Linked DNA regions of Marichromatium purpuratum 984. The protein of the gene in region 1 interacts with the protein of each later gene in a pairwise test. Links are inferred from orthologs where the notes say so. Each region holds a gene or a part of one and is shown in the gene's direction. Other genes may lie near its edges. The genes, in order: acpP, ybgC and bioH.

What was found.
Region 2: the proteins of acpP (region 1) and ybgC interact in binary tests that used the Escherichia coli proteins (3 or more experiments, as listed by UniProt). The link is inferred for Marichromatium purpuratum 984 from one-to-one orthologs.
Region 3: the proteins of acpP (region 1) and bioH interact in binary tests that used the Escherichia coli proteins (3 or more experiments, as listed by UniProt). The link is inferred for Marichromatium purpuratum 984 from one-to-one orthologs.

Annotation. Positions count from the first base shown.
Region 1 is NZ_CP007031.1:1,666,292-1,676,062, forward strand. What follows is about bases 5,951-8,712. They hold acpP (acyl carrier protein), read left to right. Parts: upstream 5,951-7,094; coding sequence 7,095-7,331; downstream 7,332-8,712. Other genes in these bases: fabD (ACP S-malonyltransferase), read left to right, coding at 5,951-6,207; fabG (3-oxoacyl-ACP reductase FabG), read left to right, coding at 6,200-6,940; fabF (beta-ketoacyl-ACP synthase II), read left to right, coding at 7,431-8,669. Outside these bases: oadA (sodium-extruding oxaloacetate decarboxylase subunit alpha), read left to right, coding at 1-1,181; MARPU_RS07525 (sodium ion-translocating decarboxylase subunit beta), read left to right, coding at 1,192-2,328; MARPU_RS07530 (YceD family protein), read left to right, coding at 2,378-2,947; rpmF (50S ribosomal protein L32), read left to right, coding at 3,018-3,194; phosphate acyltransferase PlsX, read left to right, coding at 3,245-4,279; MARPU_RS07545 (beta-ketoacyl-ACP synthase III), read left to right, coding at 4,279-5,235; more of fabD, read left to right, coding at 5,263-5,950; pabC (aminodeoxychorismate lyase), read left to right, coding at 8,745-9,620; endolytic transglycosylase MltG, read left to right, coding at 9,632-9,771. UniProt on the Escherichia coli protein: Carrier of the growing fatty acid chain in fatty acid biosynthesis.
Region 2 is NZ_CP007031.1:2,555,098-2,565,524, reverse strand. Bases 4,446-7,290 are described here. They hold ybgC (tol-pal system-associated acyl-CoA thioesterase), read left to right. Parts: upstream 4,446-5,567; coding sequence 5,568-6,014; downstream 6,015-7,290. Other genes in these bases: tolA (cell envelope integrity protein TolA), read left to right, coding at 7,162-7,290; tolR (protein TolR), read left to right, coding at 6,716-7,159; tolQ (protein TolQ), read left to right, coding at 6,021-6,695; MARPU_RS11140 (methyltransferase family protein), read right to left, coding at 4,934-5,425; MARPU_RS11145 (SAM-dependent methyltransferase), read left to right, coding at 4,446-4,940. Also shown: MARPU_RS11160 (L,D-transpeptidase family protein), read right to left, coding at 1-239; MARPU_RS11155 (class I SAM-dependent rRNA methyltransferase), read right to left, coding at 467-1,663; MARPU_RS11150 (thioredoxin domain-containing protein), read left to right, coding at 1,912-3,963; more of MARPU_RS11145, read left to right, coding at 4,050-4,445; more of tolA, read left to right, coding at 7,291-8,262; Tol-Pal system beta propeller repeat protein TolB, read left to right, coding at 8,277-9,578; peptidoglycan-associated lipoprotein Pal, read left to right, coding at 9,591-10,133; tol-pal system protein YbgF, read left to right, coding at 10,144-10,427.
Region 3 is NZ_CP007031.1:2,738,731-2,749,184, forward strand. Bases 1,579-4,450 are described here. They hold bioH (pimeloyl-ACP methyl ester esterase BioH), read left to right. Parts: upstream 1,579-2,571; coding sequence 2,572-3,330; downstream 3,331-4,450. Other genes in these bases: bioF (8-amino-7-oxononanoate synthase), read left to right, coding at 1,579-2,545; bioC (malonyl-ACP O-methyltransferase BioC), read left to right, coding at 3,330-4,229; bioD (dethiobiotin synthase), read left to right, coding at 4,261-4,450. Also shown: MARPU_RS11915 (ComF family protein), read right to left, coding at 1-228; biotin synthase BioB, read left to right, coding at 339-1,379; more of bioF, read left to right, coding at 1,376-1,578; more of bioD, read left to right, coding at 4,451-4,935; MARPU_RS11945 (D-alanyl-D-alanine carboxypeptidase/D-alanyl-D-alanine-endopeptidase), read left to right, coding at 5,288-6,493; MARPU_RS11950 (trypsin-like peptidase domain-containing protein), read left to right, coding at 6,510-7,346; MARPU_RS11955 (FKBP-type peptidyl-prolyl cis-trans isomerase), read left to right, coding at 7,875-8,303; MARPU_RS11960 (SPOR domain-containing protein), read left to right, coding at 8,572-9,825; MARPU_RS17725 (hypothetical protein), read left to right, coding at 10,029-10,454. UniProt on the Escherichia coli protein: The physiological role of BioH is to remove the methyl group introduced by BioC when the pimeloyl moiety is complete. It allows to synthesize pimeloyl-ACP via the fatty acid synthetic pathway through the hydrolysis of the ester bonds of pimeloyl-ACP esters.

The DNA of each region.
Region 1 (9,771 bases):
AGAGCCATGCCACCACCGGCATGAGTACCAGCACCATCGTCAAGGCGGTCGAGGCCGGCATCGACATGGTCGATTCCGCCGTCTCCTCGATGAGCATGACCTACGGCCACTCGCCGACCGAGTCGGTGGTCGCCATCTTCGAGGACGGCGATCGCGCCACCGGGCTGGACCTCAACCTGCTCGAGGAGATCGCCGCCTACTTCCGTGACGTGCGCAAGAAGTACGCTAAGTTCGAGGGCGCGCTCAAGGGCGTCGACTCGCGCATCCTGGTCGCCCAGGTGCCCGGTGGCATGCTCACCAACATGGAAAACCAGCTGCGCGAGCAGGGTGCGAGCGATCGCCTCGACGAGGTGCTGGTCGAGATCCCCAAGGTGCGCGAGGACCTCGGTTTTATCCCGCTGGTCACTCCAACTTCGCAGATCGTCGGCAGCCAGGCCGTGCTCAACGTGCTGATGGGTGAGCGCTACAAGAGCATCACCGCCGAGACCGCCGGTGTGCTGCGTGGTGAATACGGCGCGACGCCGGCTCCGGTCGACAGCGAGCTGCAGCAGCGCGTGCTGGAAGAGGGCCAGAGCCCGATCACCTGCCGCCCGGCTGACAACCTCGCCCCGGAGATGGAGTCGCTGACCGCGCAGCTCCAGGAGATCGCCGAGGAGCGTTCGCTGAACCTCGCCGAGGCGGTGGTCGACGATGTGCTCACCTACGCGCTCTTCCCTCAGGTCGGGCTCAAGTTCATCGAGAACCGCGACAACCCCTCGGCCTTCGAGCCGGCACCCTGGACCGAGGCACCGGCCGCCGCCGACAAGGCCGCGCCTGCCGCAGCCGCTACCGCGATGGCCGAGGCCTATCGCGTCGAGGTCGATGGTCACGCTTACAACGTCCGGGTCTCGCCCGAGGGCGCGGTCGAGATGATTGCCCCGGCGGCAGGTGCCGCCCCGGCTGCTGCGCCGGCGCCCGCTGCGGGTGCTGCGAGCGAGGTTCCCGCGCCGCTGGCTGGTACTGTGTTTAAGGTGTTGGTCAAGCCGGGCGACCAGATCACCTCTGGCGACGTGGTAATGATTCTCGAGGCGATGAAGATGGAGACCGAGGTCCGCTCGCCCGAGGGTGGTACCGTGGCTGCGGTCTGCGCCTCCGAGGGTGATGCGGTGCAGGTCGGTCAGGCCCTGCTGACCCTGAGCTGAGCGCGGATCCATGGAAAAGTTGTTGCTACTGTGGCAGTCCACCGGACTGGCCAATTTCACCTGGGGCCAAGCGCTGATGATCGGCGTCGGCGGTCTGCTGATCTATCTGGCGATCGCCAAGAAGTTCGAGCCGCTGCTGCTGCTGCCGATCGGCTTCGGTGCCATCCTCTGTAACACGCCGGTGGCCGGGATCGGTGGTCCCGACGGCATGGTCGGCATGATCTACCATGTCGGCATCGAGACCGGGATCTTCCCGCTGCTGATCTTCATGGGGGTTGGCGCGCTGACCGATTTCGGCGCGCTGATCGCGCGGCCTTCGACCCTGCTGTTGGGTGCTGCGGCGCAGTTCGGCATCTTCGCCACCCTGCTCGGGGCGCTGACGCTGAACCTGATCCCCGGGTTCGACTTCAGCATGGCCGATGCCGCCTCGATCGCGATCATCGGTGGCGCCGACGGTCCGACGGCGATCTTCCTCGCCTCGCGCCTCTCGCCCGATCTGCTCGGCGCCATCGCCGTGGCGGCTTACTCCTACATGGCCCTGGTGCCGCTGATCCAGCCGCCGATCATGCGCGCGCTGACCAGCGAGTCCGAGCGTCAGATCAAGATGGAGCAGCTGCGTCACGTCTCCAAGCTCGAGCGCATCCTCTTCCCGTTCGCGGTGCTGGTGCTGTGCGTGACCCTGCTGCCCTCGGCCGCGCCGCTGATGGGCATGCTGATGTTCGGTAACCTGCTGCGTGAATCGGGTGTGGTCGATCGCCTCAGTCGCGCCGCGCAGAACGAGATCATCAACGTGGTCACCATCATGTTGGGCCTGGCCGTCGGCTCCAAGCTCTCGGCTGAGATGTTCCTCAACGTGCAGACGCTCGGCATCCTGTTGCTCGGCGCGCTGGCCTTCTGCATCGGTACCGCCACCGGCGTGATCATGGGCAAGGTCATGTGCAAGGTCACCGGTGGCAAGGTCAATCCGCTGATCGGCGCCGCCGGCGTCTCGGCGGTGCCGATGGCCGCCCGCGTGGTCAACAAGGTCGGTCTCGAGTCGGATCATCACAACTTCCTGCTGATGCATGCGATGGGACCGAACGTGGCCGGTGTTATCGGCTCGGCGGTGGCCGCCGGTATCCTGCTCGCGTTGGTGGGCGGTGGTTGATTCGTTGAAGTTGACGAAATCGGCAAAACTGGGTTAATTTGATTAGCTTATGTCAGCGTCGTTACCTGAGCGACTGGACCCATGGCGTGCCGCGCAGGCCGCGCGTGTCTTCACCGGCACGATCGAGCTTGCGCGGCTGCCGAGGCTTGCCGAAGCCGTCCTCGGTCTCGCCCCGCTTGCGCAGGGCCAGGCCGAGGTCTGTTACCGTCTCGCCTTCGAGCGTGATCCCCGGGGGCGCGTGCGTGTCTTCGGGGACGTCGATGCGGTGTTGCGGCTGCCCTGTCAGCGCTGTCTCGGCGAGGTCGCCGTTGCGGTGAGCGCGCCCTTGAGGTTGGCGCTGGTGCGCAGCGAGCAGCAGGCCGAGCAGCTCGACGAGACACTCGACCCGGTGCTGGTCGAAGACGACGAGCCGGTGCAGCCGCTTGACTGGATCGAGGACGAGCTGCTGCTCGCGATCCCGGCGGTGCCGCGTCATGCGCCCGGTGAGTGTGAGGCGCCGGTTTCTACCGATGCCTCGCTGGCCGAGTCCGAGCCGTTGTTGGAGACGCCGCCGGAGCGGGACAACCCGTTCGCGATTCTGGCGAGTCTGAAGTCGCGCGGGCGCGACGACGAGGGCTGATGGTTTCGCAATTTCGATCAACGCGACGTCTCGTGCCAACGAGGCGTCAGATCCGTACCTGGAGATAACAATGGCAGTTCAGCAGAATCGCAAGACCCCTTCCAAGCGCGGCATGCGTCGCTCCCACGACGCCCTGAGCAAGCCGACGCTCTCGGTCGAGCCCTCGAGCGGCGAGACCCATCGTCGTCATCACGTCTCGGCCGACGGTTTCTATCGCGGCCGCAAGGTTGTGGACAAGTCTGAGTGATCCGTCGAGTTCGTTTCGGATCATCGGGGTCGCGACGCATGAGTCGAGCAATGAAGGCACAGCCTTGTACCATTGCCCTGGACGCCATGGGTGGCGATCACGGGCCGAGCGTGGTGATCCCGGCGGCGCTCAAGTACCTCGCGGACAACCCCCACGCCAACCTGATCCTGGTCGGTGACGAGCAGCGGCTCGACGCCTGTATCGGCAAGGCCAGTCGTGAGCGTCTGCGTATCCATCACACCTCCCAGGAGGTGGCGATGGACGAACTGCCGTCGCGGGCGCTGCGCAACAAAAAAGACTCGTCGATGCGCGTGGCCATCGACCTGGTTCGCGACGGCGAGGCCGACGCCTGTGTCAGTGCCGGCAACACCGGGGCACTGATGGCGACCGCGCGCTTCGTCCTCAAGACCCTGCCGAGTATCGATCGGCCGGCGATCAGCACCACGGTGCCCTCGCTGCACGGCCATACCCACATGCTCGATCTCGGGGCCAATGTCGATTGCTCCGGCGCTCACCTGTTCCAGTTCGCCGTCATGGGCAGCGAGCTGGCGAGCGTGGTCGATGGCATCGACCGCCCCAAGGTGGCGCTGCTCAACATCGGCCAGGAAGAGATCAAGGGCAACGAGCAGGTCAAGCAGGCTCACGAGCTGTTGCTCAACAGTAGCCTCAACTACGTTGGCTATGTCGAGGGTGACGGCATCTATCTCGATGACGTCGACGTGGTCGTCTGCGATGGTTTCATCGGCAACGTTGCGCTCAAGTCGAGCGAGGGCGTGGCCAAGTTCGTGCGTCATTCGCTGCGTAAGCAGTTCAAGCGCAACTGGTTCACCCAGCTCGCCGGACTGGCGGCGATGCCGATCCTCAAGCGCTTCAGCGGTGACATCGATCCACGTCGCTACAACGGTGCCAGCCTGCTCGGTCTGCGCGGCATCGTGGTCAAGAGCCATGGTGGCGCCGACGCATTCGCCTTCGAGAACGCGATCTACATCGCCGAGAAGGAGATCCGCGAGGATATCCCCAAGCGGATCGGCGAACAGGTCGGGCGTCAGCTCGAGGGCAGTGGACAGTACAGGGAAACCGCCTGATGAAGTATTCCCGCATTCTCGGGACCGGGAGCTATCTGCCGGCCCGCGTCATGACCAACGCAGATCTCGAGGCTGTCGTCGATACCTCGGACTCCTGGATCCGGGAACGCACGGGAATCGAAAAACGTCACCTGGTCAGCGAGGGTGAGTGCTGTTGCGATCTGGCTGAGCAGGCCGCGCGCAGGGCGCTGGAGGCGGCCGGCATCACCGCCTCCGACCTCGACCTGATCCTGGTGGCGACCACGACCCCCGATCAGTTCTTCCCGAGCACCGCGACCCTGCTGCAGCGGCGGCTCGATGTGCACGGCTGTCCGGCCTTCGATCTGCAGGCCGTGTGCGCCGGCTTCGTCTATGCAATGGACGTGGCCGACAAATTCATTCGCACCGGCGCGGCCAAGCGCGCGCTGGTGGTCGGCGCCGAGACCTTCTCGCGCATCCTCGACTGGAACGACCGCACCACCTGTGTGCTGTTCGGTGACGGTGCGGGTGCGGTGGTGCTCGAGGCCGCCGACGAGCCTGGCATCCTTTCCACCCATCTTCACGCCGATGGCGCCTACAAGGACCTGCTGCAGGTCCCCGGTGGGATCGGTAACGGCCACCCCGACGCCCGCTTCGTCCAGATGAAGGGCAACGAGGTGTTCCGCATCGCCGTCACCACCCTCGGGCGCATCGTCGAGGAGACCCTCGAGGCCGCAGGCCTCACCAAGTCGGACATCGACTGGCTGATTCCCCATCAGGCCAATATCCGCATCATCCAGGCGACCGCACGCAAGCTCGATCTGCCGATGGAGCGAGTGGTGGTGACCGTTGCCGAACACGGCAACACCTCCTCGGCTTCCATTCCGCTGGCACTCGATCAGGCGGTACGCGATGGGCGTATCCGTCGTGGCGAGACGCTGCTGATGGAGGCCTTCGGAGGCGGTTTCACCTGGGGTTCGGTCCTGGTCCGTTACTGATTTCCCTCTTGATCTTCCTGTATTGCGATGCCACAACAACTCGCCGTTTTCTTTCCCGGTCAGGGGTCGCAGGCGCTCGGCATGCTCGATGCCCTCGCCGCGACCTATCCCAGCGTTCGCCAGACCTTCGAGGAGGCCTCTGACGCCCTCGGTCAGGACCTCTGGCAACTGGTGAACAGCGGTCCAGAGGACGCGCTCAACCGCACCGAGAACACCCAGCCCGCCATGCTCGCCGCCGGTATCGCCGTGTGGCGGGTGTGGCGTCAGGCCGGTGGCGCTCCCGCCACGGTGATGGCCGGGCACTCGCTGGGCGAATACAGCGCCCTGGTCGCTGCCGAGGCGCTGGGCTTTGCCGACGGCGTCCGCCTGGCCGCCGAGCGTGGGCGGCTGATGCAGGCGGCGGTGCCGCCGGGCGAAGGCTCGATGGCCGCGCTGCTCGGGCTCGACGACGACACCGTGATTGCGCTCTGTGCCGAGCAGGCCAGCGGCGAGGTGCTCGAGGCGGTCAACTTCAACTCCCCCGGACAAGTGGTCATCGCTGGCGCCAGCGCTGCGGTCGCGCGCGCGGTCGAGGCGGCCAAGACCGCCGGCGCCAAGCGTGCGGTCCAGCTGCCGGTGAGCGTGCCCTCGCACTGTGCGCTGATGCGTCCGGCCGCCGAGCAGCTCGCCGAGCGTCTCGCCGAACTCGATCTCTCGCTGCCCCAGGTGCCGGTGCTGCACAACGTCAACGTTGCCGCTGCAGGCGATGTCGCCGAGTTGCGCGATCTCCTGGTGCGGCAGCTCTATCGCCCGGTACGCTGGGTCGAGACGGTACGCAAGATCGCCGGCGACGGGGTGCCGGCGGCCATCGAGTCGGGCCCGGGCAAGGTGCTGGCCGGACTCTGCAAGCGTATCGACAGGAACATGACGACGCTGCCGGTCTTCGACCCGAAGACCCTCGATGCGGCACTGGAGGCGACTGCCAATGCTTAAGGGTGAAATCGCGCTCGTTACGGGCGCCTCGCGTGGAATCGGTCGTGCCATCGCCATGGCGCTGGCCGAGCAGGGTGCAGCAGTGGCCGGCACCGCGACCAGCGAAGCCGGCGCTGCGGCGATCGAGCAGGCGTTCAAGGACGCCGGCCATCAAGGCATCGGTCTGGTACTCAACGTCTCCGATGCGGAGTCGATCAGCAGCGCCCTGGCGACGCTCACCGAACGTCTCGGTGCGCCCAGCATCCTGGTCAACAATGCCGGGATCACCCGCGACAACCTGCTGATGCGGATGAAGGATGACGAATGGGATTCGGTCATCGAGACCAACCTCACCTCGATCTATCGTCTGGTCAAGGCCTGCCTCCGTCCGATGACCAAGGCGCGCAAGGGCCGCATCATCAACATCGCCTCGGTGGTGGGTGCCAGCGGTAACGCCGGTCAGACCAACTATGCCGCGGCCAAGGCTGGGATGATGGGCTTTACCAAGTCGCTCGCCCGCGAGGTCGGCGCGCGTGGCATCACCGTCAACTGTGTCGCCCCGGGTTTCATCGACACCGACATGACCCGGGTGTTGCCCGATGCCCAGCGCGAGGCGCTGCTCGGCTCCATCCCGCTCGGTCGACTCGGTGCCCCCGAGGAGATCGCCGCTGCCGTGACCTTCCTCGCCTCTCCCGGCGGGGCCTATGTCACTGGCGAGACGCTGCATGTCAACGGTGGCATGCACATGGCGTGAAAACCTTTTCATTGATTGATATAAATGACTTATATCAATCAGTTAGGGTTTTTACCTAAGGCTATTTATTGGCTTTCATCGACCCTCGTTTGTCACTAGAATACGGGCTGGCTCAGCGAGGGCCACTTTATTCATTCCGGAGGAATCTTTCATTATGAGCAGCGTTGAAGATCGAGTTCGCAAAATCGTCGTCGAGCAACTGGGTGTCAAAGAGGAAGAAGTGACCGCCGAGGCGTCCTTCGTCGACGATCTGGGCGCGGACTCCCTCGACACCGTGGAACTGGTCATGGCTCTCGAGGAAGAGTTCGAGACCGAGATTCCTGACGAAGACGCTGAGAAGATCACCACGGTCCAGCAGGCCATCAACTACATCAACGAGCACCAGGCCTGAGGCAGGGTTGCTGTCCGCGCGCAGTCGTCCGTCGGAGACGGACGCCGCACGCGGCTCGATCCGCCGAATCGTGGTGTACTGAACGAGAAGAGGTAAGCAATGGCAGGCAGAAGGGTAGTTGTCACTGGGTTGGGTCTGGTGGCGCCAGTTGGTCTGAACGTCAAGTCCGCTTGGGACAGCATCCTTGCCGGCAGGAGTGGGATCCAACCGATCACCCACTTCGACATCGAACCGTTCAGCAGCCGCTTCGGTGGGCCGATCTACGGCTTTGATCCGAGCGAATACGTCCCTGAGAAAGACGCCAAGAAGATGGACAAGTTCATCCATTATGGCGTCGCGGCGGGCTCTCAGGCCATCGCCGACGCAGGACTGGAGGTCGATGAGTCGAACTGCCGTCGCATCGGCGTCGCCGTCGGCTCCGGCATCGGTGGCATCACCGGTATCGAGAACAACTACGAGGCCTATCGCTCCAAGGGGCCGCGTCGGATTTCTCCCTTCTTCGTGCCGGCCAACATCGTCAACATGGTGGCCGGTAACCTCTCGATCAAATTCGGCCTCAAGGGTCCGAACTACTCGATCGTCTCGGCCTGCGCGACCGGTACCCACAATATCGGTGAGGCCGCGCTGATGATCCGTCACGGCTATGTCGACGTGATGCTCGCCGGTGGCGCCGAGATGGCGACCTCGCCGGTCGGGCTCGGCGGCTTCGCCGCAGCGCGCGCGCTGTCCACCCGCAATGACGATCCGGTCGGCGCCAGCCGTCCGTTCGACAAGGAGCGCGACGGCTTCGTGCTCAGCGACGGTGCCGGTGTGGTGGTGCTCGAGGACTACGAGCGGGCCAAGGCGCGTGGCGCGCACATCTACGCCGAGCTGGTCGGCGTCGGCATGAACTCCGACGCTTACCACATGACGGCCCCTTCGACCGATGGCTCGGGCGCCGCCGACTGCATGCTGATGGCGCTCAACGATGCCGGCATCAGCCCGGAAGAGGTCGATTACATCAACGCCCACGGCACCTCGACCGTGGCCGGCGACATCGCCGAGACCACTGCGGTCAAGCGCGCGTTCGGCGACCATGCCTACAAGACCATGGTCAGCTCCACCAAGTCGATGACCGGTCACATGCTGGGCGCCGCCGGTGGCGCCGAGGCGGTGTTCTCGGTGCTCGCGCTGCGCGATCAGGTCGCGCCGCCAACCATCAACTACACCACCCCGGACCCCGACTGCGATCTCGACTACGTGCCCAACACCGCGCGTGACTCGAAGCTCGACATAGTGATGTCGAACTCCTTCGGCTTCGGCGGCACCAACGGTTCTCTGGTGTTCCGTCGGGTCTGATCCCGCGTACCCACCGGGACCGGCGTTTCTCGCGCCGCGCTCCCGGTGGCGTCCTCCCGCCCCTCCAGGAGTCGTGTGTTGAGCGATTCCAGCGCTTCCCCAGCATCGCTTCGTACCGCCCCGGGTGCTCCGCTGCGGGTGCTGCTCGACGGCTGTCCGCTGTCCGATCTGACGATCACCGATCGCGCGCTGCATTATGGTGACGGTCTGTTCGAGACCTTGCTGGTGCGTGCCGGCCGGCCCTGTCAGTGGTTGCGTCATCTCGCCCGACTCGCGCATGGTTGCGCGCGCCTGGGGATCCCGTGTCCATCTACCGTTCAGCTCGAATCCGAACTCGCGACGTTGCTCGATGGCGTCGAGGAGGGAGTGCTCAAGCTGGTGCTCACGCGCGGCAGCGGTGGACGTGGCTATCGACCGCCGGCGCGGCCCGAACCCCGGCGCATCCTGCTGCTCTATCCACGTCCGGCAGCGCCGGAGTGGCGACGGGGCGTGGCGGTGCGCTACTGTCGCACGCCGGTCTCGGTGAATCCGGCGCTGGCCGGGCTCAAGCACCTCAACCGGCTCGATGCGGTGCTGGCACGGCGCGAGTGGGACGATGGCGCCATCGCCGAGGGCTTGATGCAGACCCCGGACGGCGCCATCTGCGGGGGCACCATGAGCAACCTGTTCCTGTGGGACGGCGTGCGGCTCTACACCCCGGCGCTCGATCAGGCCGGTATCATCGGCACGGTGCGCGAACTGGCGCGCGAGCTGGCTGCCGAGGCCGGCATCGGCTGCGCGGTGCGACGCCTGTGTGTCGATGACCTCGAGCGCGCCCGCGCGCTCTTTCTCACCAACGCGGTGATCGGTGTCTGGCCGGTGGCCAGGCTCGAGGCACGGTGCCTCGACCTCGACGATCAGCCCTGGGATCTCTTGCACGCGGTGCGGGCCGCCGCGCACACGCCTGGATGACGACTCATCGAATGACCCTGCTGCGAATCCTCCTGATCCTGCTCATCGCCCTGGGCGCGCTCGGCGCCGGGGTCTGGGTCGACTACCAGCGTTTCGAGAAGACGCCGATCGCACTCGATCGCGAATCCATCGTCTTCGACATCCCGGTCGG
Region 2 (10,427 bases), 890 kb from region 1 along the record:
GACTTGTAGAAGCTACTGTGCGGGTTGCGCCAGTCGAGCACATAGTCGCCGATCGGGGTGCGCTCGTCGCCGGCGCGGAACTTGTGCCCCACGGGCGCGTCACCGAGCGCCACCCGGTAGCTGCGCAGCAGGGTCTCGCCGTGCCACAGCTCGAGGCTGCGTTCGGACTTGTGCACCACTACGCGATCGGCCTGGTCGGGCAGCGGACCGGGGGTCCCGGCACAGCCGGCGAGGAGCACGATGAACAATAGGATTGGCCACGATGGGTGTGCCGCGGGTGCGCGCCGTTGGAGGCCGGGCGGGTTGGACGGGAGACACGAGGCATCGCGTGGCATCGCTGGGTCCTGGTGGAAAGGTCGGTTTCGGCTAGGTGAGGGTGCGAGGGTGGAATTCTAAGCACGGCGCCGCTGCATGCACAGTGCTTTTCGACACCGCGCACCTCTGTGCGCGGTGTCTCCGGGTCTGCTCAGAAGTGGGGCAGGGCGCGCATGAAGAGGGTCTTGAGATAGGCCGTCTCGGGGATCGCCGGATGCACCGGATGATCGGGTCCCTGTTGGCCGACCTCAAGCAGCTGCAGACTGCGCGCGCTCTTGCGTGCAGCCTGCTGCACGGTACGCTGGAAACCGTCGCGGCCCATGTGGAATGAACACGAAGCGGTGACCAGTAGGCCGCCGGGCTCGAGCAGCTCGAGGCCCAGGCGGTTGAGCCGCTGATAGGCCTGGGTGCCGTCCTTCTCGTCCTTGCGGCGCTTGATGAAGGCCGGTGGGTCGAGGATCACGGTATCGAAGCGCGCACCCTGGTCGCGCAGCTCGCGCAACACCTCGAAGGCATCGCCTTGCAGCGGCTCGATGCGATCACTCAGACCGTTGCGCGCGGCATTGGCCGCGACCCGCTCGAGGGCGCTGGCCGAGGCGTCGACGGTGGTGACCCGGTGCGCGCCGAGATGCGCCGCGCGCAGGCTCCAGGCGCCGACATAGCTGCAGACATCCAGCACCCGCTCGCCGACGCCGTAGCGGGCGAGCCGTTGACGGTTCTCGGCCTGGTCGAAGAACCAGCCGGTCTTCTGCCCGGAGAGCGGCGCGACCTCGAACGCCAACCCGCCCTCCTCGAGCACCAGGGTGTCGTCCGGCTCGCCGAGCGCGACCTCGACCTGCTGGTCGAGCCCTTCGAGCGCGCGCACCGCAGTGTCGTTGCGTAGCACGATCGCGCGCGGACGCAGCACCTGCTCGAGCGCGGCGAGCAGCTCGCCACGTACCCGCTCCATCCCGGCGGTGGTGATCTGCACGCTGAGCAGGTCGCCGTAACGATCGACGATCAACCCCGGCAGCCCGTCGCTCTCGCCGAAGATCAGCCGATAGTAGGGCCGCTCGTAGAGTCGCTCGCGCAGCGCCAGGGCATCGCGGATGCGCTGGATCCACAGCGCCGGGGTGAGGTGGCGCTCCGGGCTGCGGCTGACCAGCCGGGCACAGATCAGCGAGTGCGGATTGACATAGCCGTGTCCGAGCCAGCGCTCGCGATTGCTGAGGATCTCGATCGCTTGGCCGGGTTCGAGCTGCTTGAGCGGGGTCGCCTTGGTGTCGATCTCGTTGCTGTAGATCCAGCAATGCCCGGCGAGCAGCCGGCGCTCCTGGTCCTTGCGCAACAGGATGGGTTGGGGGTTCATCGTTGGAGGTCTACCGTTGTCTGGTGATCGTCTGCGTGTTCGGTGCGGCGTCCGTGTCTCGGGACGGGTGGGCGCGGCCCTGATGCTCGCTCCGGCGCGCCGCCGTCGGTGTGTGTCGGCCATCAAGACTACCAGAAGCGACGATCGCGCGAGCCGGCATGGAAAGGTCGCGCTCGTGCTCCCACTCTCGAAGGCAGACCCGGGACCCGTTCGTCCAACGATCGCGACAGACCAGCAGAGGTGAGTCCATGCCGAGCGTCACGCTCCCCGCAGCAGGCGGTCGCAACCGTCTCGATGGGGCCACCAGCCCCTATCTCCAGCAACACGCCGACAACCCCGTCGATTGGTGGCCCTGGTGCGACGAGGCGCTGGCGCAGGCGCGCGAGCGCGACCGTCCGATCCTGCTCTCGATCGGCTACTCGGCCTGTCACTGGTGTCACGTGATGGCGCACGAGTCCTTCGCCGATCCAGAGGTCGCGACGCTGATGAATCGCGCCTTCGTCAACATCAAGGTCGATCGCGAGGAGCGTCCCGACCTCGACGGGCTCTATCAGCGCGCCCACCAGCTACTCAACGGCCGTGGCGGCGGCTGGCCGCTGACCGTGTTTCTCTCCCCGCACGATCTGCGCCCCTTCTTCGCCGGCACCTATTTCCCGCCGACGCCGCGCCACGGCCTGCCGGCCTTCACCCAGCTGCTCGCCGGGGTCGAGCGCGCCTACCGCGAACAACACGACAAGATCCTCCAGCAGGGCGAGAATCTGATCGAGGCGTTTGCCGGGCTCGAACCCGAGCCCGGCGAGCGCCCCCCCGAGCGCAACCTGATCGGCGCGGCGCTGAACCAGCTCGCGGTCAGCTTCGATCCCAGGCACGGCGGTTTTGGCGGTGCGCCCAAGTTCCCGCACGCCCCGGAGCTGGCGCTGCTGCTGCGCTGCGCGGCGCGCGGCGATCGTCCCGGCGAGGATGCGCCGGAGCCACTGGAGATGGCCCGCGTCAGCCTCGAGCGGATGATTCGCAGCGGTCTCAACGACCAGCTCGGCGGCGGCTTCTGTCGCTATGCGGTCGATGCCCAGTGGATGATCCCGCACTTCGAGAAGATGCTCTACGACAATGCCGCGCTGCTCGCGCTCTGCTGCGACCTCCACGCCTGCACCGGCGAGCAGCTGTTTCGCAGCGCCGCCGAGTCCACCGCCGACTGGGTGCTGCGCGAGATGCAGTCGCCCGAGGGCGGTTATTACTCGAGCCTGGATGCCGACAGCGAGGGCGAGGAGGGACGCTTCTATCTGTGGGAGCGCGAGCAGGTCCGGGCGCTGCTGCCCGAGGCCGAGTACCGGCCCTTCGCCGCCGTCTACGGGCTCGACCGACCGCCGAACTTCGAGGGCCGCTGGCATCTGCACGGCCATCTCACCCCGGCGGCGGTGGCCGCCGCCCAGGGGCTCACCCTCGAACAAGTGCAGTCGCTGCTCGGCGCGGCGCGCGCCACCCTATTCGCCGAGCGCGAGCGGCGCGTGCGCCCGGGTCGCGACGACAAGGTGCTCGGCGCCTGGAACGCGCTGATGATCGGCGCCATGGCGCGCGCCGCGCGGGTGCTTGAGCGCGACGACTATCTGGAGTCGGCCGAGCAGGCGCTCGGCTGCGTGCGTGAGCGACTGTGGCGCGATGGCCGCTTGCTGGCGAGCTGTCGCGACGGTCGCGTGGCCTTCGACGCCTATCTCGACGACCACGCGTTGCTGCTCGCCACAGTGCTCGAGCTGTTGCAGACGCGCTGGTCGAGCGCCGACCTGGCGTTCGCCATCGAGCTGGCCGAGACCCTGCTCGCGCGTTTCCACGACCCCGAGGCAGGCGGTTTCTGGTTCACCGCCCACGATCACGAACGTCTGATCCACCGCACCAAGCCGCTCGCCGACGAGACCCTGCCCGCAGGCAACGGGGTCGCAGCGCTGGCGCTGCAGCGTCTCGGTCATCTGGTCGGCGAGCCGCGCTATCTCGCCGCCGTTGAGAGCACGCTGCGTCTGGCCGCGACCGCGATGCGGCGGCTGCCCCACGCCCACGCCACCCTGCTCTGCGCCCTCGACGAATGGCTCGACCCGCCCGAGCAACTGGTGATTCGCGCCAGTGAGGAGCTGTTGGCGAGCTGGCGGCGCGAGGCGCAGCGCGGCTATCGCGCCGATCGACTGGTGTTTGCCATCCCCGATGAGGCCGAATCGCTGCCACCGCTGCTCGCGGCCATGGCACCCGGGCCGCGTCCGCGGGTCTATCGCTGTGTCGGCACCCACTGCGAGGCGCCGCGCGAGCAGCTCTGAGTCGCGCGCCGCCCGCCCCTGATGCGCCGCCGTCGGCGGCGCAGTATCGAGACCAATGGATCGCTGCTGCGATCGAGGAGCCCTGGATGACCCGCAACCCACCGCGCCGTGCGCTCGCGCTGCTCGACTGGATCTACAACCCGCTGCGCCGGCTGCCGGTGAGCGCCGTCTACGACCTGCTCGGCACCGACTCGCCGGCCGCCGACGGGCACTATCTCAACCTCGGCTACTGGGCCGAGGCCGACGAACTCGACGCTGCCTGCCGCGCCCTGGTCGATCTGGTCGGCACGCGCGCCGGCATGGCGCCGGGCAAGCGGGTGCTCGATCTCGGCTTCGGCTTCGGCGAGCAGGACCTGCAGTGGATGCGCACCCTCGGCCCCGAGGCCATCGTCGGGCTCAATGTCACCGGCTCGCAGGTGGCGCTGGCGCGCGAACGGGTGGCCGCCGCCGGCGAGGCTGCGCGCATCGACCTGCGCCAGGGTTCGGCCACCGAGCCGGGGCTCGAGTCAGGGTCGTTCGATATCGTCGTCGCGCTCGAGTGCGCCTTCCATTTCCGCACCCGCGAGCGCTTCTTCGCCGAGGCGCTGCGGCTGCTGCGCCCGGGCGGGCGGCTGGTGCTCGCCGACATCCTGCCGCTGGCGCCGGCCGAGGGCTGGTCGCAGCGGCTGGCGCAGCGGTGGTCGTGGCGCGAGGTCGCCACCAAGTTCGCGATCCCGACGGAGAACGCCTATCCGCGCGCCGAGTACGCCGAGCGGCTGCGTGCCTGCGGCTTCACCGGGGTCGAGGTCGAGTCGATCCGCGACCGGGTCTATGCCCCGCTGCACGCCTATCTGCGCGCCAATCCCGAGCGGCTCTCGACCCTGCCGCCGGCGCTGCGCACGGCGGTGCGCTTCGGGCTGTGGCTCGAACCCGAGACCGTGTTCGCCGGGCTCGACTACGTGCTCGCCAGCGCCGAGCGTCCGGCGACGGATCAATAGATCCAGGGGATGAACTTGCTCACGCGCTGGGTGTAGTCGGCGTACTCGGGGTGACGCTCACGCAGCCAGCCCTCTTCCTTGCCGGCCTTGTAGTCGAAGAACAGGAAGCCGATGACCAGGATCGCCAGATGCGTCAGGCTGAGGCTGAACAGCACCCAGGCGAGCGCGGCGAACAGCTGGCTGCTGTAGAGCGGGTGGCGCACCAGGGCATAGATCCCGTGCTGGACGAGCTGGTTGTGATCGACCGGGTAGGGCAGCGGGGTGAGGTAGTCGCGGATGTGTAGTGAGCCGACCGCGCCGAGCACCATGGCAAAGGTGCCGAGCGCGATCAGCACCGCCCAGCGCAGCGGCGCCATCGCCTCGAGGATGCCGGGGGTGAGCCAGGGGTTCCAGCTCGGGGTGAGGACGAAGCCGAAGAAGAGCACGAACTGGAGGACGACGAGGTGCTCGCCGCGTCGGCCCTGGAGACGGGATAAGAGGGACATGATGACTCCTTGCGCGATGGATGATGGGTGGTCGGGGTGGCCGTCGGTCGGTCGTCGGCGCCGGCTGCGGGATGCCGGATGCGGCGGTTTTCGATACACTGCCGGTCCTTGAGAATCAAGCCATCCGGTGATTTCGAGTCCCGTGCCCACATCCAGCCAACCCGCCCAGCCCGGCTTCATCTGGCCGATCCGTGTCTATTACGAGGATACCGACGCCGCCGGCGTGGTCTTCTACGCCAATTATCTCCGCTTCTTCGAGCGCGCGCGTACCGAATGGTTGCGTGAGCTTGGCTACGAGCAGGACGAGCTGCGCGCACGCGAGGGGGTGCTGTTCGTGGTGCGTCGCGTCGAGATCGACTATCTCGCCGCGGCACGCTTCAACGAGCGGTTGAACGTCCATACCCGGCTGACCCGGATCGGCGGGGCGAGCATGGCCTTCGACCAGGAGCTGGTGCGCGAGGCCGACGGCGAACTCTGTTGCCGGGGCACGGTTAAGGTGGGCTGTATCGATGCCGCGGGCGAGGCGCTGCGCCCGACGCGTATCCCGCCCCGGCTGCTCGCCGACATTCGCCGTACGGTCGCGGAGTGACGCCTCATGACCTCTGATCTGTCGTTGTTGGCCCTGGTGATGCAGGCAAGCCTGGTGGTGCAGTTGGTGCTGCTGATCCTGGTGCTCGCCTCGGTCGTCTCCTGGACCATGATCATCGATCGCGCGCGGGTGCTCGGTCGGGCGCGCAAGCTCGCCGACGCCTTCGAGGAACGCTTCTGGAGCGGCGGCGATCTCAGCGCGCTCTATAAAGAGTTGGGACAGGACGGGCGCAGTGCGCGCGGGCTGGCGGCGATCTTCCGCGCCGGCTTCAAGGAGTACGTGCGCATGCGCAAGGCCGACGGCGTCGATCCGATGACCGTGCTGCAGGCGACAGAGCGGGCGATGCGCGTGGCGCTGAGCCGCGAACTCGACCGGCTCGAGAGCAATCTCGCCTTCCTCGCCACGGTCGGCTCGATCAGCCCCTATGTCGGGTTGTTCGGCACCGTCTGGGGCATCATGCAGGCCTTCCATGCCCTCGGTAACGTCGAGCAGGCGACCCTGGCGCTGGTCGCGCCGGGTATCTCCGAGGCGCTGATCGCCACCGCCATCGGCTTGTTCGCCGCCATCCCCGCGGTGGTCGCCTACAACCGCTATACCGATCAGGTCGAGCGCCTCAGCAACCGCTACGAGGAGTTCATGGAAGAGTTCTCGACCTTGCTGCAACGTCAGGGGCGGGGCTGAGCCCCGGGAGTATCCGAGCCTTGAGCAGACGCGCGCGCAGTCGCAATCGCCGCCGCTTGGTGGCCGAGATCAACGTCGTCCCCTATATCGACGTGATGCTGGTGTTGCTGGTCATCTTCATGGTGACCGCCCCCATGATCACCATGGGGGTCAAGGTCAACCTGCCGCGCGCCCAGGCCGGGGCGGTCACCTCCGAGAGTGGTGACTCCGTGGTGATCAGCGTCGATCAGTTCGGCGACTACTACATCGACATCGGTGAGGACCGCGACCAACCGGTGGGCGAGGAGGCGCTGTTCGAGCGCATCGGCAAGGTCCTCGACTACGCCCCGCAGACGCCGGTGCTGGTCAAGGGCGACAGCGCCGTCGACTATGGCCGGGTGGTCAACGCGATGGTGATCGCCCAGGCCGCCGGGGCCGCCGAGGTCGGACTCATCACCCTGCCGCCGGAGCATGACGGACCCTGACCATGTTGCAGATCCTGCGGCGTGACCCCGGGGCGCTCTACTGGTCGCTGGGGCTGCATCTGCTGTTCGCGCTGCTGCTGTTCGTCGGCGTGCGCTTCACCCAGGACGCGAGCAACGGCGGCGATCGCCCGCGCGTGGTCCAGGCCAGCGTGCTCGGCGATCCGGCACTGAGCGCCCGTGTCCAGGAGGTGCGCGAACGGCTCGATCCCGAGGCGCGCGCCGAGGCCGAGCGCCGCGCCGCCGAGGAAGCCGCCCGCCGCGAGGCCGAGCGTCAGGCCGCTGCGGCTCGTGCCGAGGCTGAGCGTCGCGCCGCCGAGGAGGCCGCCCGTCGCGAGGCCGAGCGTCAGGCCGCCGCGGCTCGTGCCGAGGCCGAGCGTCGCGCCGCCGAAGAGGCCGCCCGCCGCGAGGCCGAGCGTCAGGCCGCCGCGGCCCGCGCCGAGGCTGAACGTCGCGCCGCCGAGGAGGCCGCCCGTCGCGAGGCCGAGCGTCAGGCCGCCGCAGCCCGTGCCGAGGCTGAGCGTCGCGCTGCCGAGGAGGCCGCCCGTCGCGAGGCCGAACGTCAGGCCGCCGCAGCCCGTGCCGAGGCTGAGCGTCGCGCTGCCGAAGAGGCCGCACGCCGTGAGGCGGAACGCCAGGCCGCTGCGGCGCGCCAGGAGCGCATCGCGCGCGAGGCCGAGCAGATGGCCGCACTCGAGCAGCAGCGATTCGAGGACGAGATCGCGCGCGAGGCCGAGCGACTCGAGGCCGAGGCGGCCGAGACCGCACGCCGATCGTCGCCGGTCGTCGCCGGCGGCGGTGGTGGCGGGCTGAGCAGCGCCGAGCAGCGCCAGGTCGATTACTACAAGGGCGCGATCGGCGATCGTGTCCGCCAGCACTTCGCCTATCCGCCCGGTATGTCCGAGGGGTTGAGCGTGGAGTTCGAGGTGCGGGTGACCTCGGCGGGTTACATCGTCCCGGGGAGCGTGGCGATGCAGCGCTCCAGCGGCACCCCGGCCTTCGATCAGGCAGCGCTCGCCGCGCTGTGGCGCGCCGAGCCGCTACCGGTGCCCACCGGGGCACTCTTCGACCAGTTCCGTGAATTCACCTTTACCTTCCGACCCTGAGCAGGGGGCGTGTCATGACCCGATCCATCCAATTGTTGCTGATCCTCTGCGTCCTCCTGGCGGCTGCGCTGCCCGGCGCTGCGCTGGCGCGGCTGAACATCGAGATCACCGGCGGGGTCGAGGCCGCGCAACCGATCGCCGTGGTGCCCTTCGGGTTCGCGGGAGGCGGGAGCGCCTCGGTCGATCCCGGCGCGGTGATCGCCGCCGATCTCGCCCGCACCGGTCGCTTCGCGCCGATGCCGACGCGCGACATGCTCGACCAGCCGACCACCCACGAGGAGGTCGACCTGCGTGACTGGCGTCTGCTCGACATGAACAATCTGGTGATCGGGCAGGTCGTGCGCGAGGGTGCGCGCTACCGCATCAGCTTCATCCTCTACGACGTCTTCCGCGGCGAGCGCCTGGCTGGCGCCACCCTAACGGCCACCGCCGCCGGGCTGCGCAACGCCGCGCACCGCATCGCCGACCAGATCCATGAGACGCTGACCGGCATCCCCGGCGTGGCCGCCACCCGCATCGCCTATATCAGCGCCACCGGCCGCGGCGAGAACGCCCGCGTCACCCTGCAGGTGGCCGACGCCGACGGCTACAACCCGCAGGTGATCGTCTCCTCGACCGAGCCGATCATGTCCCCGGCCTGGTCGCCGGATGGGCGCCGCATCGCCTATGTCTCCTTCGAGAGCCGCCGTCCGGCGATCTATGTGCAGGAGCTGGCCAGCGGTCGGCGCGAGCGGGTGGCGAGCTACCCCGGCATCAACAGCTCGCCGGCCTTCTCGCCCGATGGCCGGCGTCTGGCAATGACCCTGTCGAAGGACGGCAATCCCGAGATCTATGTGCTCGATCTCGACTCGCGCGCGCTCACCCGGCTCACCAATCACTTCGCCATCGACACCGAACCGGCCTGGTCGCCCGATGGCTCGCACCTGGTGTTCACCTCCGGGCGGGGCGGCAATCCGCAGATCTATCGCGTCCCGGCCAGCGGTGGGGCGGTCTCCCGGGTGAGCTTCGAGGGTGACTACAACGCCTCCCCGGTCTATGCCCCCGATGGTCGCTCGATCGCCATGGCGCGCCGGATCAACGGCGCCTTCCGCATCGCCTTGCTCGATGTCGAGCGCGGCTTCTCGCGTCTGCTCAGTCGCGGGCCGCTCGACGAGTCGCCGAGTTTCGCGCCGAATTCGAGCATGGTAATTTACGCCACCACCCATGGCGGTCGCGCGGTGCTCGCCGCCGCTGCCGTCGACGGCGGTGCCAATCAGCGTCTCACCCAGGGAACCGATCAGGTGCGCGAGCCGGCCTGGTCGCCCATGGTGCAGTAAGGAGTCAGACTCATGCGCATCCACCCTTGGTCCCTGTTGCCCGGCGTCCTCCTGCTGGTGCTCGCCGGATGCTCGACCACGCCCCGCCAGGACACGGACGGCGCCGCGGTGGACGATGCGACCGGCCGCGCCGGTGCCGGCGCCGGCGCCGGCGCGGAGGTCTCGACCGCCGGCATCGACGGCGCGGGCGCCCGTTACGCCGGTCCCTGGGAGGACCCGGCCAACCCGCTCTCCAAGCGCGTCATCTATTTCGGCTATGACAACGCCGAGATCGCCTCCGAGTACGTGGCGCTGATCCGCACCCACGCGCGTTATCTCGGCACCCATCCGCAGGTGCGTGTCACCCTCGAGGGCCATACCGACGAGCGCGGCACCCGCGAGTACAACCTCGCGCTCTCCGATCAGCGCGCCGATTCGGTGCGCCGGGTGATGCTCGCCGAGGGGGTGCGTGGCGATCAGCTCGAGGTGATCGGTTATGGCGAGGAGCGTCCGGCCTCGCCGGGACAGAGCGAGTCGTCCTGGCGGCTGAACCGGCGTGTGGTCATCGAGTACTGAGGAGGCGCGAATGCGAGTCCCGCAGAGAGTTCGTGGCGGCCTCGGGGTCGTCGTCGCCCTGGTGCTGAGTGCCGCCGCCGCGCCGGTGCTCGCCGCCGACGCCCGGCTCGAGGACCGGGTGGCGCGGCTCGAGCGCGTCATCGAGCACCAGCGTGGCTCGGCCGTCGAGCTACAGCTTCAGCAACTGCAGAGCGAGATGCAGGCGCTGCGCGGTCAGGTCGAGGTCCAGCAGTTCGAGATCCAGCGTCTCGAGCGCCAGCTGCGCCAGCAGTCGATCGACATCGACGCCCGGCT
Region 3 (10,454 bases), 1.1 Mb from region 1 along the record:
CGCATGACAGCGGACAAAGGGCGGCGGGCGCGCCACGCAGCGCCCGCACCAGCGCCCGGCACCGAGGTCGCCGTCGAAGGGCTGGGCACAGCGGGCGCAGCAATGGTGGTTGACCGGCAGCTCGGCGCGACAGCCGGCGCAGAGATCGAACCCGGCCTCGCCGGGTGCACCACAGAGCACGCAGGTCGGCGGATAGAGCCCCTCGGTCAGACACCCCAGCAGCGTCATCGCGGCCTGCCCCGGACGATGCGCGGTAAACCAGAGGCATCCTCAAAAGTTGACAAGCCAGCAAAAACCGATAGCATCTGATGGATTTTGTCAGCCATCCGGACCCTCCCATGTCAGCCACCCTGCAAGCACCCCCGATCCGCACCGACTGGACCGTCGACGAGGTTCTCGCCATCCTCGAGCAACCGTTCAACGACCTGATGTTCGAGGCCCAGTGCGCCCATCGCGCCCGCTTCGACCCGCACCAGATCCACGTCAGCACCCTGCTCAACATCAAGACCGGTGCCTGCCCCGAGGACTGTGGCTACTGCTCGCAGAGTTCGAAGAACCACACCGGGCTGGAGCGCGAGCGGCTGCTCGAACTCGAGACCGTGCTCGCCGCCGCACGCGCCGCGCGCGATCAGGGCGCGACCCGCTTCTGCATGGGCGCGGCCTGGCGCAACCCCAGTGACAACAACCTCGAGCACGTCATCGCCATGATCAAGGGGGTCCACGACCTCGGGCTCGAGACCTGCGTCACCCTCGGCATGCTCGACGCCGAGCAGGCGCGCGCACTCAAGGACGCCGGGCTGGACTACTACAACCACAACCTCGACACCTCGCCCGAGTTCTACGGCCAGGTGATCACCACCCGCACCTACGAGGACCGACTGCGCACCCTCGGACACGTCCGCGAGGTCGGCCTCAAGACCTGCAGCGGCGGTATCCTCGGCATGGGCGAGTCGCGCCGCGACCGCGCCTCCATGCTCCAGCAGCTCGCCACCCTGCCGGCCCACCCCGAGTCGGTGCCGATCAACATGCTGGTGCAGGTCGAGGGCACGCCGCTGTTCGGGCGCGACGCCATCGACCCGTTCGAGTTCATCCGCGTCGTCGCCACCACCCGACTGGTGATGCCGGCCTCGCACATCCGGCTCTCCGCCGGGCGTCACGACATGAGCGACGAGATGCAGTCGCTGTGCTACCTCGCCGGGGCCGACTCGATCTTCTACGGCGACCACCTGCTCACCACCAAGAACGCCGGCACCAACCGCGACCGCGACCTGTTCGCGCGGCTCGATATGCACTTCGTCGAGGACCACGGCGAGCGCGAGGAGCCCGGCGCCTGCAAGCGTCACGTCAAACTCGAAGAGATGCTGCCGAGCGACGCATGAGCCTCGATGCCCTCGCCCCCGAACTCGAGCGGCTGCGCGATGCCGACCTCTACCGCCGGCGCCGCGTCCAGCAGGGTCCGCAGCAGCCGCGCGCCCGCATCGACGGGCGCGAGCTGCTGAGCTTCTGCAGCAACGACTATCTCGGGCTGGCCAACCACCCCAAGGTGATCGCCGCGCTGCAACGCGGTGCCGAGCGCTGGGGTGTGGGCAGTGGCGCGGCGCACCTGGTCAACGGCCACAGCGCCGCGCACGAGGCGCTGGAGGAGGAACTTGCCGCCTTCACCGGGCGCGAGCGCGCGCTGCTCTTCTCCACCGGCTACATGGCCAACCTCGGGGTGATCAGCGCCCTCGCCGGGCGTCGCGACACCCTGCTCCAGGACAAGCTCAACCACGCCTCGCTGCTCGACGCCGCGCAGCTCTCGCGCGCCACCCTGCGCCGCTACGCCCATGCCGACGCCGACGCGCTCGCCGCGCAGCTCGAGCGTCACCCGGAGACCCGGCTGGTGATCACCGACGGCGTGTTCAGCATGGACGGCGATCTCGCCCCGCTGCCCGCGCTCGCCGAGCGGGCGCGGCGCGCCGGCGCCTGGCTGATGGTCGACGACGCCCATGGTCTCGGCGTGCTCGGCCCCGGCGGGCGCGGCTCGCTCGCGCACTTCGGGCTCGATCAGGACGCGGCACCCATCCTGATGGGCACCCTGGGCAAGGCGCTCGGCGTCTCCGGCGCCTTCGTCGCCGGCCCGGCGGTGCTAATCGAGACCCTGATCCAGCGCGCCCGCAGCTATATCTACACCACCGCCACGCCGCCGGCGCTGGCCGAGGCCACCCGGTTCAGCCTGCGTCTGGCCGAGCGCGAGACCTGGCGTCGCGAGCACCTGCAGGCGCTGATCATTCGGCTGCGCGACGGCGCGACCCGGCTCGGTCTCGAACTGATGGCGAGCGCCACCCCGATCCAACCGCTGGTCGCCGGCAGCGCCGCGCGCGCCCTGGCCTGGAGCCGGGCGCTCGAAGAACGTGGCATCCTCGTCGGCGCCATCCGGCCACCGACCGTGCCCGAGGGCAGCGCGCGACTGCGCATCACCCTCTCGGCCGCCCATACCGAGTCCGACGTCGACCGGCTGCTCGCGGCGCTCGCCGAGCTGCCCCGCGCCGATCGCGCGGACTGACCCCACTGCATCGTAAGGAGACCCGCGTGTCCACCGGATCCAACCCGTCCCTGCCGCTGGTACTGCTCCACGGCTGGGGCATGAACGCCGCCGTCTGGGACGGCCTGCCGCCACAGCTCGGCGGCCTGCCGACCCAGACCATCGAACTCCCCGGCCACGGCGCCCGGACGCCCGCCCGCGCCGACCTCTGGGCCTGGGCCGATGCCTGCCTGGAGGCCGCCCCCGAGGAGGCGGTGTGGCTCGGCTGGTCGCTCGGCGGACTGGTCGCCCAGGCCGCTGCGCTGCGCGCACCCAAGCGGGTGCGCGGACTGATCCAGCTCACCGCCACGCCGCGCTTCGTCCAGGCCGCCGACTGGCGCCCGGCGATGGCCGAGGAGACCCTCGGTCAGTTCCACCAGGGTCTGCTCGACGACCCCAGCGGCACCCTCTCGCGCTTCCTCGCGCTCCAGGTACGCGGCAGCGACGCCGCGCGCGAGACCCTGCGCACCCTGCGCCAGGAACTCACCACGCGCCCCGAGCCCGACCCGCGCGCACTCGCCGACGGACTCGACCTGCTGCGCGACGAGGACCTGCGCGGCCAGCTCCCCGACATCGCCTGTCCGGCGCTGTGGCTGTTCGGCAGTCACGACGCCCTGGTGCCGGCGGCGGTGGCCGAGCGCATCGAGCTGATCATGCCTGGTGCCCGCACCCAGGTGATCGCCGGCGCCGCGCACGCGCCGCACATCTCGCACCGCCGCGAGACCCTGACGGCGATCGAGGACTTCGTCGCCGAGGCATTGGGCTGATGTCGACGCCCGACCCACGGCTGGCACCGATCGACAAGCGCCGCGCCCGCGCCAGCTTCGCGCGCGCCGCGCCCGGCTACGACGCCGCGGCGGTGCTGCAGCGCGAGATCGCCGACCGCCTGCTCGAACGACTCGACTACATCCGTCTCCAGCCGCGTCGTATCCTCGACCTCGGCGCCGGCACCGGCTACTGCACCGCCGCGCTGCAACGGCGCTACAAGCGCGCCGAGGTGGTGGCGCTCGACTTCGCCCAGCCGATGCTGCAGCAGACGCGCCGGCGCGGGCGCTGGTGGCGCCGTGCGCTGTGCGTCTGCGCCGACGCCGAGTCGCTGCCGTTGGCCGATGACTCGTTCGACCTGATCCTGTCGAGCGCCACCATCCAGTGGTGCAACGACCTCGAACACACCTTCGGCGAGTGTCTGCGCATCCTCCGCCCCGGCGGTCTGCTGCAGTTCACCACCTTCGGTCCCGACACCCTGCGCGAGCTGCGCGCGGCCTGGGCCGAGGTCGACGGTCACGCCCACGTCAGCCCCTTCACCGACATGCACGAGATCGGCGATGCGCTGGTACGCGCCCGCCTCGCCGACCCGGTGATGGACGCCGAGCGGCTGACCCTGACCTATCCCACCACCACCGAGCTGATGCACGACCTCAAGGCGATCGGCGCACGCAACGCCAGCCGGGACCGCCCGCGCGGCCTGACCGGGCGGGCGCGACTGGCCGCCGTCGCCGAGGCCTACGAGCGCGAACGGCGCGACGACGGGCGCCTGCCGGCAACCTACGAGGTGCTCTACGGCCACGCCTGGGCGCCCGAACAGGCGCCCCAGTCGAGCACCGCCGACGGCGCCGTCGCGGTGCCGCTCGAGCAGCTCAGCCGCCAGCTCGGCGGACGCGACTGACCCACCCCCAGAGACAAGGAGTATCCAGCCGATGCCAGGCCTGTTCGTCACCGGAACCGACACCGACTGCGGCAAGACCGCCGTCAGCCAGGGGTTGATCGCCGCGCTCGCCGCGCGCGAGCAGCGCGTGCTGGGGATGAAGCCGATCGCCTCGGGCTGTGTCGAGACCGCCGACGGACTGCGCAACGACGACGCCGAGCGGCTCGCCGCCGCCGGCTGGTGCGAACAGCCCTATGCGCGGATCAACCCCTATGCCTTCGCCCCGGCGATCGCGCCGCACGTGGCCGCCGCCGAGGCCGGGGTGGAGATCGCGCTGGCGCCGATCCGCGACGCCTATCGAGCGTTGTGCGACGAGACTGACTGGGTGGTGGTCGAGGGCGCCGGCGGCTGGCGCGTCCCGCTCGGCGACCGACTGTCGATGCGCGACCTGCCGCGCGCGCTCGACCTGCCGGTGGTGCTGGTGGTCGGGGTCAAGCTCGGTTGCATCAACCACGCCCTGCTCACCCAGGACTCAATCCGCGCCAGCGGCTGCCCGCTCGTCGGTTGGGTGGCCAATCAGGTCGACCCGACCATGACCGCCTCGGCGGCTACCCTCGACACCCTCACCCGCGCCATCGCCGCCCCCCGGCTCGGCGTGATCCCCTGGCTCGACCAGCTCACCCCGGCCAGTGTCGCCGCCCATCTCGACCCGACGCCGTTGCTGTGACGGAAGGGGCAAAGAACTTGAACCGCCAAGACGCCAAGCACGCGAAGTTTGCGTCGATTGAGTGACCCCTCCGTCCACCGTTTCATCGAAAAAGCGACAAGCCCGTAGAAGTGGCAAGCCCGAGGACGGGAGACCCGACATCGGCGCTCGATCAGCAGACGTTGAGACATGCGTTAGGTTGTCACCGGCAACCCAACCTACGCGCTGAACAAAAAACCTTCGTGCCCCTTGGCGCGCTTCGCGCCTTGGTGGTCAATCTCCCCTCTCCACCACAGCGTGCCTGGGCTATGCTGTGCGCCCGACGGTCCGGCCCGGTGCCGGGTACCCTGATGCCACTGACGACGAGCGTCCGATGATCGCACTCCATTCATCCCGTCGCCGCGCCGCACTCGTGCTGGGCGCGGCCCTGTTGTGTCTGAGCGGTCTGGCGCACGGTGCCGATCCACTCGCCACCGTGCGCGGGCTGGAGCACGCCAGCCTGCTGCTGGTCGAGCCCGACGACACCACCGCGATCGACCAGGGCGCGACCACGCCACGGGTGCCGGCCTCGACGATGAAGCTGCTCACCGCCTATGCCGCACTCGAGACCTGGGGGCGCGAGCATCGCTTCCACACCGATATCCGCTTCGACGACGACGGCGTCCTCTGGGTGGTCGGGCACGGCGATCCCTACTTGGTCTCCGAGGAGCTGATGCGCATCGCCACCGCAGTACGCGCGCGCGGCGTCACTCGCATCAACGGGCTCGGGCTCGACACCCACGCGCTCGGCGCCGATACCGAGATCCCCGGGCGCTCACACACCAGCAACCCCTACGATGCCCCGCTGAGCGCGCTCGCGGCCAACTTCAACACCGTGAGCCTGGTACGCGAGGCCGATGGCCGGCTGCGTAGCGGCGAGTCGCAGACGCCGCTGACCGCCACCGCCCGGGCGCTGGGCGCAGGACTCGGTGCCGGACGCCATCGCGTCAATCTGGTCGACCGCGCCCGTGCCGAGCGTCACTTCGGCGAGTTGTTCGCGGCCCTGCTCGAGCGCGCCGGCGTCAGCGTCGTCGGGCCGATCCGTCAGGCCCGGGCGCCACGCGGTGCGCGGCTGCTCTACCGGCACCACAACAGCCGCACCCTCGCCGAGATGATCGCGCCGATGCTCGAGTACTCGACCAACTTCATCGCCAATGGCTTGTTCATCAAGCTCTCCGACCCCAAGGACAAGGGAGTCGCGGGAATGGCCGAAGCGCGACGCACGGTGACCCGGCTGGCGCGCGAACGTCTCGGCTGGCGCGATGCGGTGATCGACGATGGCGCCGGACTGTCGCGCGCCAATCGGTTGAGCGCACGCCAGCTCATCGAGTTGCTCGATGCCTTTGTTCCCTATCGCGACCTGATGCCGCGCCAGGACGACGACCCGCGAGTGCTGGCCAAGACCGGCACCCTGACCGGGGTCAGCAGCTATGCCGGCTATGTCCGGCGCAATGGTGGCTGGGGACGCTTCGCGCTGCTCGTCGAGCAGCCGGTCGATCGCGGCCTGCGCCAGCGGCTGGCCAGCGCGTTGGCGCGCTGAATCACGGGAGGTACAGGTGTTCGACCCCTTCGTCCGTCACCGCGTCGTACTGGTGGCGCTGGCCGTGCTGCTGACGCTCGGCGGTTGCGCCCAACCTCGGACCACCGACCAACGCCAGTTCTCCGCGCCCGAGTTCGCCGGCTTCCCACACCGCAAGGCCGGCGCCGACTATCCCTCACTGGCGCCGCTGATGCGCGAGATCACCCCGGCGGTGGTCAACATCGCGGTCGAGGCCGAAGTCTCGGCGCGCGCTCATCCCTTTCTCAGCGACCCGGAGTTCCGCAGCTTCCTCGAGCGCTTCGGACTGCCACTACCCGAACCCGGCGAGATCGAGCGCCAGCGCAACGTCGGCTCCGGGGTGATCGTCGACGCCGAGCGCGGCTATGTGATGACCAACGCCCATCTGCTGCAGGGCGCCACCAGCATCCGTGTCACCCTCAAGGACCGGCGCAGCTTCCACGCCCGACGCATCGCCGCCGACACCGACACCGACATCGCCATCCTCCAGATCCCAGTGGTCGAGGTACGCCCACTGCGCTTCGCCGACTCCGACCGGCTCGAGGTCGGCGACTTCGTCATCGCCATCGGCAACCCCTTCGGTCTGGGTCAGACGGTGACCTCGGGGATCGTCAGCGCGGTCGGGCGCAGCGGCATCGCCGACAACCGCTTCGGCGAACTGATCCAGACCGACGCCTCGATCAACCCCGGCAACTCCGGCGGCCCGCTGATCGATCTCAGCGGTGCCGTGGTCGGCATCAACACCGCTCTCATCGGCCCGACCGGCGGCAACGTCGGCATCGGCTTCGCCGTCCCCGCTAACCGCGCCCGCGCCATCCTCGCGCGACTGCGCTAGAGGTAGCGCCGGGAGCCGGAAAGGGTGAACCGCAAAGACTCGAAGGGCACGAAGAAACGCAAAGGGATTTGATGTCCAACTCCCCCGGCGTCGGCGCAACGTCTCACTGGCGGCTGACGGCAGAAAGCTGATCGCGCTTCTTCGTCTTCGCGTCCTTTGTGGCTTTGCGGTTCAATCCACTGGCGGTTGGTAGCGATTTGCACTCACCGCCCCCCTGTTCTAGAGTGCGCCCAGAGAGCCTCGCGTCATCGAAGGATCCCTGGGAGAGACCGATCGCGACGAACAACGCAACCGATCGGATCGACCCGTCGCCGCGTCCACCACTCGGGCCTCGGCGGGGCGCCCTCCCCTCGGTGGAGCGACCGGTCCCGGCCGGCGTCCCGTTCCTTCGATCGTCTCGCGTCTCCCGCAGACCGCAAGACGGCGCGATTCGTTACCCTCCCAGCCCTCGACCCGAGACCTCCGTTCGCTCGCCTGCCGGACAGCCCCGGTCGGCGCAATGCACCCCAAACTCCGGGAGACCATCCCATGTCTGAAGCCAAGCTCGGCGATACCGTCAAGATCCACTACACCGGCACCCTCGAGGACGGTACCCAGTTCGACAGCTCGGTCGGCAACGAGCCGCTCGAGTTCACCATCGGCGCTGGCGGCATCATCCCCGGCTTCGAGGAAGCCGTGAAGGGCATGAACGTCGGTGAGAACAAGACCGTCACCATCCCCTCGGCCCAGGCCTACGGCGAGTATCGTCCCGAGATGACGCAGGAGGTGCCGCGCTCGGCCATTCCCGCCGACATCGACCTGCACGAGGGCATGGTGCTACACGCCCAGGGTCCCGATGGTCAGCACGTCTCCTTCACCGTCAAGGCGTTCAACGACGAACAGGTCACCATTGATGGTAACCACCCGCTCGCCGGCAAGGACCTGACCTTCGCCCTGGAGCTGGTCTCGATCTCCTGACCGCTGGTCGGGCCGCGTACCCTGGCGCGGCCAGGCCAGGGGAACAGTCGCTCTCGACCTGGTGCAGGGACGCACCACCACCTCATCGACGCTTGCCCTCGATCGGCCAGACACCGATACTCTCCCCCCAGGACGGTCAGCCGACGGCGACAGACGCGCCCCGTCCAACAACGCCTTATCCCGAACCCAGGCCGGCGCCCGCGACCTGCTCAAACGGCGGGACAGCCCAGGCCCACGCTCGCCCAGATCAGTCGCGGGGCAGATCGCCATGGACAACACCACCACCCCCGAGCCGGACACCCAGGTCCAGGCCACACCAACGGCGTCCGACCCCAGGTCCGGCGCCGAAGACGTCGCCGCTCGGACCCGGATCAGCCAACAGGCCGCACAGATCGCCAAGCTCGCCGTCGGCGTCGCCGAACAGCGGCGCGATCTCAAGCAGCTGCAAGACACGGTGCTGGACCGGCTCGGCGACATGGACGAGGATCGTCGTCTCACCACCGCTCAGCTTCAGCGCGCCCTGCTCAACCATCGCACCCTGCTCGACCGTCGGCTGCGCCACTGGCGCACCCTGATGTTCGCGACCCTGGTGGTGGTACTGATCGGCATCGCGCTCGCCCTCACCCTCGCCTACCGCCAGCTCGATACCCAGCGCCAGGCGCTCGCCGAGCGCGTCGAGCGCATCGCCGCGATCCAGGGTCGTCCGAGCGGCGATCCTCAGTCCGATGCCCTGGTCCAGCGTGAACTCGACGCACTCTCTGTCACCATCGAACAGCTCGCCCGCGAGCTGCGCGCCGCGCCCGCGCCCGCGCCCGCGCCCGCGCCGACGACGACCGCCGAGCCCGCGATCACTCCCCCGGCACCGGCCCGCCCCTCGGCCTCGCTCACCGACAGCGTCGCGCTCAACGAGACGCAGCAGCCCCTGCGCCTGACCCGACAAAGCCTCCCTCCGGCCCCGGTCACGCCGAGCCTGCCGACGGTCATCGAGACCGACGAGACGACGACCCCGACGATCGTCGAGACCACACCGCCCGCCACCGAGCCGGAACCCCCGGCACCATCGAGCGTCTCAGCGGAGCCCGAGACACAACCCGCCGAGCCCACGCCTGTCCAGGCCGAGACGATCGCGCCAACACCCGCCGCCGAGGTGGCGCCGGACGCCCCGACCGAGGCCGCAACAACCGAGACGCCCGAGACGCCCGCCACCCAACCGGCGCTCGACGACAACGCCCCGATCATCACCCTCGACGCGCCGAGCTACGCCATCCAACTGCTCGGCGCCTTCTCCCGCGACGGATTGGAAACCTTCATCCGCGAACAGGACCTGCCCGATCGCCTCTACTGGCGTCAGGAGACCTACCAGGGCAAGCCCTGGTACGTGCTCATCCATAGCCTGTATCCCACCCGGGCCGAGGCCGTGACAGCGCGGAAGGCGTTGCCGGAGGGGATTCGGGGGTTGGATATTTGGGTGAGGAGTTTGGGGGTTGGGGTGGATGTCAAAACTATCAATACAAGAAATTAATTTACAAAAAATCAATCACAAAAATAAAATCAGAGGAAAGTCACTTGAGCGCAGAATCTATATCAATCATTGGGACAATATTCTCAATATTATCCCTAATAGTAGGGATAACAATATACAGAAAAAAAAGCAAATTCTCAATCAAAGGAAATAAAAACATAACCGCCGGAAAAAACATAACAATCAAAAAATAAGAGGAAAACATGGAATTCAAAAAAAACGACATCTCAGTTGACGGAAGCTCAAACCTGACGGCAGGGCAAAATATTATAATAATAAGGGGTTACGCCAACGGCATCGAAACAAACATCAATCTTCAAGAATACTTTTCAAAAATAGATAAAATTTTCAGAGAGACCATAAAAAAAGAAGGCACAATAATTCAAGCAGGAAAAAAAATAGACTATTCTTCAAGAAAACTTTTTGAATCACTCATGCACATAGGCATGCCACTAGAGGTAGCAATAGAAATACCAAAAAACATCATTCCAATGCTAGAGGAGGAAAAAGAAAAAGAACCAAAAAGAGATTTAACTACGGCCGATATCAGACTATCTGTAGCAAGGTGCATCGACAGGTTCAGCCTCATTGAAAACAAAGAAAAAGGTTTCGACAAAGAAGACGTCTAC